Regions from separate parts of the Agrococcus sp. Ld7 genome, predicted to be linked through region 1. Evidence: predicted binding sites of a transcription regulator. Region 1 holds the regulator's gene; the other holds the start of a gene.

The links. Region 1 encodes LexA, which represses DNA repair genes until DNA is damaged. Its sites were predicted from a motif close to TCGAACANNTGTTCGA; they were not measured.
Region 2: ACJJVL_RS10595 (DUF222 domain-containing protein) is a predicted target of LexA. The motif match lies at 1,384-1,399, and genes of this name have one in related genera.

Annotation. Positions count from the first base shown of each region.
Region 1 is NZ_JBISGY010000026.1:99,321-102,696, forward strand. Features, by position in the region: gene hflX (GTPase HflX) at 1-905, shown strand, start outside; gene lexA (transcriptional repressor LexA) at 975-1,616, opposite strand; gene ACJJVL_RS05310 (hypothetical protein) at 1,853-2,257, shown strand; gene ACJJVL_RS05315 (histidinol-phosphate transaminase) at 2,326-3,376, shown strand, end outside.
Region 2 is NZ_JBISGY010000033.1:161,288-164,663, forward strand. Features, by position in the region: gene ACJJVL_RS10580 (hypothetical protein) at 62-721, shown strand; gene ACJJVL_RS10585 (helix-turn-helix domain-containing protein) at 721-948, shown strand; gene ACJJVL_RS10590 (DUF2277 domain-containing protein) at 945-1,226, opposite strand; gene ACJJVL_RS10595 (DUF222 domain-containing protein) at 1,448-3,226, shown strand; gene ACJJVL_RS10600 (transglutaminase N-terminal domain-containing protein) at 3,341-3,376, opposite strand, start outside.

The DNA of each region.
Region 1 (3,376 bases):
TCGAGCTCGCGCAGCTGGAGTACCTGCTGCCGCGACTGCGCGGCTGGGGCGAGTCGATGTCGCGCCAGGCCGGTGGTCAGGTCGGCGGGCAGGGCGCAGGCATGGGCTCGCGCGGACCGGGCGAGACCAAGATCGAGCTCGATCGTCGTCGCATCCACACCCGCATGGCCCGGCTGCGCAAGCAGATCAAGGGCTTCGGCCCCGCCCGGCAGGCGAAGCGCGCGAACCGCGACCGCTTCGAGGTGCCGGGCGTGGCGATCGCGGGCTACACGAACGCCGGCAAGTCGTCGCTGCTGAACCGGATCACCGGCGCGGGGGTGCTGGTCGAGAACGCGCTGTTCGCGACCCTCGACGCCACCGTCCGTCGCGCGGAGACGGCGGACGGGCGCGAGTTCACCATCGCCGACACCGTCGGCTTCGTGCGCCACCTGCCGCACCAGCTGGTGGAGGCGTTCCGCTCGACGCTGGAGGAGGTCGGCGAGTCGGAGCTCATCGTGCACGTCGTCGATGCCAGCCACCCCGACCCCGCTTCGCAGATCGCCACGGTGCGCGACGTGCTGGGCGAGACGGGGGCGCGGGCGATCCCGGAGATCGTGGTGTTCAACAAGGCCGACCTGATCGGCGACGACGAGCGGCTGGTCCTGCGCGGCCTGCAGCCGGATGCGATCTTCGCCTCGGCGCGCACGGGCGCGGGTGTGGACGAGATCCTCGCGCGCATCGCCGAGCTGCTGCCGAGGCCCGAGGTTCCGGTGTCGCTGCTGGTGCCCTTCGAGCGCGGCGACGTGATCGCCATGCTCCACGACCGCTTCGACGTCGTGAGCGAGCGCTACGAGGAGGCCGGGACCCGCATCGACGCGCTCGTCTCCGAGGCGGTGCTGAGCCAGCTCGCGGAGTTCCGCGTCTGACGTGGCGCTCCGCGCATGACGGAGGCGCCGGCCGCGTGAGCGGTTCGGCGCCTCCGTCGTCGTCCAGCCTCAGACCGAGCGCAGCACCGCCACCACCTTGCCGAGCACCTCGGCCTCGTCTCCGACGATCGGCTCGAACGCCGAGTTGCGGGGCAGCAGCCAGGTGTGGCCGTCTCGCTGCTTGAAGACCTTGACGGTCGCCTCCTCATCGAGCATCGCCGCCACGATGTCGCCGTTGGCGGCATCGCGCTGCTGGCGCACCACGACCCAGTCGCCGTCGCAGATCGCCGCGTCGATCATCGAATCGCCGACGACCTTGAGCATGAAGAGGTCTCCGCCGCCGACGAGCTGCTTCGGCAGCGGGTAGACCTCGTCGATCTGCTCCTCCGCCGTGATGGGGATGCCTGCGGCGATGCGGCCGACCATCGGCACGAAGGCGGCCTGCTCCAGGCTCCCGACCGACGGATCCAGCTCGTCCGGCACGAGCACCTCGATGGCCCGCGGTCGAGCCGGATCGCGACGGATCATGCCCGCGAGCTCGAGCTGCCCCAGCTGATGCGTGACGCTCGAGAGCGACGAGAGACCGACGGCATCGCCGATCTCGCGGTAGCTGGGCGGGTAGCCGCGCTGGCGCACGGCCTTCTGGATGACCTGCAGGATGGCCTGCTGCTTCTCGGTCAGCTGCCTCGTCATACCGCTCCGCTCCGTCATCCGGCGCCTCCGGGTGCCCCGGACGGGGCGTGTGGGTGGCCTGGGATTGACTGCTCCTGGTTCGAAAGCGTATCCGACTGGATGCCTGAATCAAACGGATGTTCGAGCGTGTCGGGCGTAATTCTTGCAGTATCGCTTGACGAGCTCGGGCATTCGAAGATAGGTTCGAAACAGAGATTCGCAGGCGATGCTCCCGGCCGAGCATCGCCTGCGGGTCCCAACCGGAAGGAGCACCGATGACTGCCATCGCACCCACCGCATGGATCGCCGCGACGATGCCCGCTGCGGCACCTGCTGCGGCCCCATCTGCCCCTGAAGCGACTCGGCTTCGCATGACCGTCCGAGGACGACGGGCGCTCGCGCTGCTGGTCGCGACCCCCGTGCTCGCCGTGGCCTCGCTCGCCGGCGTTGGCGTGCTCGGCGATGCACTCGCGGGTGCAGTCGCATCCTCGACCACCGGATCGGCCTCGTTCGAGACCGTCACCGTGATGCCCGGTCAGTCCCTGTGGCAGATCGCCCAGGCGGTCGCCCCGGAGGCAGACCCGCGCGACGTGATCGCCGAGATCGAGATGCTCAACGGCATCAACGGCTCGATCCAGCCCGGCGAGCAGCTCGCGATCCCAGCGCACTTCACGAGCTGACCGCGCCCGCCGAGTCCTGCGGCTCGGCCGTCGCGATGGGGCATCAGACATCGTCCTAGGCTTGTCACGTGACGAGCCTCGATGATCTGCCCATCCGCGACGACCTGCGCGGACTCACGCCGTACGGCGCACCGCAGCTCGACGTCCCCGTGCGATTGAACGTCAACGAGAACGCCTACCGCGTGCCGGAGGCGGTCGCGCTCGACATCGTGCAGGAGATCGCGCGCGCGCTGCCGAACGCGAACCGCTACCCCGACAGGGAGTTCGACACGCTGCGGCAGGGCTTTGCCGACTACCTCGGCCACGGTGTGGATCCCTCGCAGGTCTGGGCGGGCAACGGCTCGAATGAGGTGCTGCAGCATGTGCTGCAGGCGTTCGGCGGTCCCGGTCGCACGCTGCTGTCATTCACACCCACCTACTCGATGTACCCGCTGCTTGCCCAGGGCGTCGGCATGGGATGGGTGCCGGTGCCGCGCGCCGCCGACTTCACGCTGACGCCCGCTGCCGTCCGGGCCGCGATCGAGGAGCACGACCCCGATGTCGTCTTCCTCTGCTCGCCGAACAATCCCACCGGCACCGCGATCGGCCTCGACGTGGTCGAGGCCGCCGTGCAGTCGGCCCGCGGCATCGTGCTCGTCGACGAGGCATACGCCGAGTTCGCCCACGACCGCAGCCAGACGGCGCTGACGCTCCTCGGGCGACACCCGCGCCTGCTGGTCTCGCGCACGATGAGCAAGGCCTTCGCGTTCGCGGGCATCCGTGTCGGCTACCTCGCGGCCGATCCCGCGGTAATCGACGCCCTGCGCCTCGTGCGCCTGCCCTACCATCTGTCGACCATCACCCAGGCGGCCGCGGTCGCCGCGCTGCGGCACAGCGGCGAGATGCTCGCGCGCGTCGACGCGCTGCGGCAGCAGCGCGATCGCATCGTCGACGAGCTCATGGCGCTCGGGCTCGCGCCGTACCCGTCCGACGCGAACTTCGTGCTCGTCGGTGGCATCGCCGATCCGCAGAGCACGTTCCGGGCGCTCCTCGATCGCGGCATCCTGGTGCGCGACGTCGGCCTGCCCGGCACGCTCCGCATCACTGCCGGTACCCCCGCCGAGACCACCGCGCTGCTCG
Region 2 (3,376 bases), on a different contig from region 1:
GCACGCCCGTGTCGCCGTAGTGTCTCGTTTATCGATATACCGATGAACGATAGGGGAAGTCATGAGCAAGGTAGATCTCGGCCGCACCGTCGGCCGCGTGCTTGGCCGTGGCGGCCTCATCGCCATCATCGTCGCTGCGGTGTTCGGTCTCATCTGGACACTTACGATCGCGGCGCTCCACCACTACTCCATCAACGGCTTCGCCTCCTACGACGTCGGGGTCGCCAGCCCGCTCGACGTGCGGCCGGATCTCGTCGCCGGCGCCGACATCCAGTACGTCACGATCAACTTCACCCCGGTCTCCCCAGACCCGACAGCGCTGCTGCTCGAGTCGATCGGGGTTGGATCCCGCTACGCCGTCGGCATGCTCGCCGGCATTCTGGTGATCTGGCTGGCGGTGCAGCTGCTTCGCAAGCGCAGCTTCGGCCTCGGCACTGCAGGACTGCTCGGCGTGCTGGCACTGGGGATGTTCGCCGTCGCGATCGTTGCACCGATGCTCGAGGGGCAGGCGGCCGTGCTTGCCGTGGAGGCTGCGGGATTGCCGACTGAGCCGTCGATGCCGACCTTCGGGGAATCCGACGAGACTTGGGTGATCCCGCCGACTCCCCACTGGCAGGGCTTCGACTTCTCACTGCTCGCACTCGGCCTGGTGACCGGGCTCTGCGCGCTGCTGCTCGGCCGCGCTTCACGGCTGCAGGACGACACCACGGGCCTCATCTGATGGCGAGGGCCAAGGATGAATCCACGGGCGTGCACTGCCGACTCGACGAGCTGCTCGAGGAGCGCGGCATGACGCTCACAGAGCTCAGCCGCACGGTGGACATCACCTTCGCGAACCTCTCAGCACTCAAGAACGACCGCGGTCGCGCGATCCGCTTCTCCACCCTCACGGCGATCTGCAGGGCCCTCGACTGCGAGATCGGCGAGCTGCTGGTGCTCGCGGCCTAACTCGCCGCTGCTTCGCGCGCCGCGATGCGCTGCTGGACCTCCGGTCGCCGCAGCGGCGGCACGGTCTTGGGAGGCTGGCGCCGCTCGGGCAGATCCTCGAGCAGGTGCTGCGTGATGTGGGCGATCTCGGCGACCGCGCGCTCGAAGACATCGCTCGTGCGCTCCGACGGATGCGTGATGCCCGACACCTTGCGCACGTACTGGCGCGCAGCGGCCTCGACCTCGGTCTCATTGGCGGCGGGTTCAAGGCCTCGCAGCACCGTGATGTTCCTGCACATGGCCTCACGGTACGCGCGTGTCGCCGACAACGACAGGTGCCTGCAGCCGCAGTCGCACCTCGTCGCGCGCTGCTGCACCTGGAGACAGACGCGAGCGCGACTTCTCCACAGGCGGTGCTCGCACCCAGTGCGGTGTTGGTGGTGCCCGCTAGCCTGTTCGAACAGACGTTCGAGGCAGATGGCTCCCCATCCCCTGGAACGCGAGGGAAACGGAGTCGACGATGACCAAGGTCGAGCGGGCAGCAGCGGCAGTCGCGGCAGTCCGCGCGGCGTTCGTCGATGCCGACTCGCTCTCCGTCGCTACAAACCAAGAGGTGGCCGACCTGCTCGCTCTGACGGCTGCCGCAGCCCGATCGCTGGAGGCACAGCAGGTCCGGCTGGCAGGAGCAATTTCGGCGCGCTCCAAGGGCTCGGACGACGACTCCATCTGCCGGGTGCTGGGAGCGCGGAATGCGCGAGCGGCGATCGCATCCGCGTTCGGCATCCGCAACCGTGACGCCGCCGAGCTCATGGTGATGGCGGCCGGCACGTCCGCACCGGTGAGCCTCACCGGCCAAGTCATCGCCGTCAGGTACCCGCGCGTTGCGCGTGCCCTCGACGACGGCGACCTCTCCCTCGCTCAGGCTCGAGCCATCCTGACCACACTCGAACCCGCCGCACCGCGCGCCGATCTCGACCAGTTGGCGTGGGCGGAGGGCTGCCTTGTGGATGCGGCAACCGACCCCGACGCACCGTTGGTGCCAGAACTACTGGTCACCCAGGCGCGCGCATACGTTGCAGTACTCGACCCCGACGGCGTGCTGCCTGACAGCGAACGACAGCGCGACCTTCGTTCGGCACGCGTGTGGCAGCGACGCGATGGCGTGTGGCGCATAGAGATGTACAGCCCGGCCGAGTCAGGCTCCTCCCTCACATCGCTCGTGGATGCGTACGAGTCGCCGCGCAGCAAGGTCGCGTTCACCGACGACGAGGCGGCAGACGCAGCCGAGCAGGCCACCCTCGAGGACGAAGTCGCCGACATCGACGACCGCACGCCGCAGCAGAAGCGGCACGACATCATCATGTCCATCATCGAGGCGCACGCCGCATCCGGTGAAGCGCCCACCGCCGGCGGCGAAGTGCCGAGGCTCGTCTTCAACGGCAGCATCGAAGCCTTCGACGCCTACCAGCGGAACCAGGAGCACCCCGACCGCACGCTCACCATCGAGCACACCGGTGCGATCGTGCCGATCGAGACCGTGGATCGACTGCTGTGCAACGCCGTCGTGCAGCGTGCCGTCTTCGATGCCGAGGGGCATCTGCTGGAGCTCGGGCGCGAGCAGCGGACCTTCAACCGCGCGCAGCGCCGTGCGCTCGCCGCCAAGTACCGCGGTTGCGCGACTCCAGGATGCGGCTTCCCAGTCGCCTGGACCGAGGCGCATCACGTGGTCTGGTGGCAGCACGGCGGCCCCACCGATGTCGACAACGGCATCCTGCTCTGCAGTCACTGCCACCAAGAGGTGCATGCAGGCCGGCTGCTCGTTGCGGGGACCCCCGGCGACTGGCGAGTCGTGGCTCAGCTGCGCCCCGCCGACCGCTACGCCCGCAGCCGGCGCTCAGGAGTCGCACCGCGCACTCCCGAGCCGCACCCTCTCGATGCGATCTCTCCCGACTTGATCACCGCCGCCGCGATCGCCGCCACCGCGATCATTCCCGCGACGATGAATCCCGAGTCGAACACCGTGGGGCCACACTCGACGGTGGCGCACGCCGCGTCACCGCCGCTCGCGTTCAAACTCCCAGATGCAGCGCGGCAGCGGGCATGCGGCGCAGCGCCGTCGCAGCGCCACGACGGATGCGCATCGCTACGACGAGCCCTCCAGCCCGGTAGGCGGCGCACCCGCAGCAGCGATGAGCTCGAGAACCGGTTGCGGGGTCGACTGCGCTTCAGCCGTCGACCGGGGCGCCGACTGCCACCGATCGATCACCATCCCGCGCACAACATCGTCATGCGCCTGTGAGGTGCGCGTTTCGCCGCGGTGCGTGTCGCCGCGCGATCCGTCTCGACGGGTGGTGCGAACCACCGGGTGGCCCGTTTCTCCGCGCTATGCGCTTGGTGCCGAGACTCGCTCCGGTCAGCTCTCCTTGGTGATCTCCACCGAGACGAACAG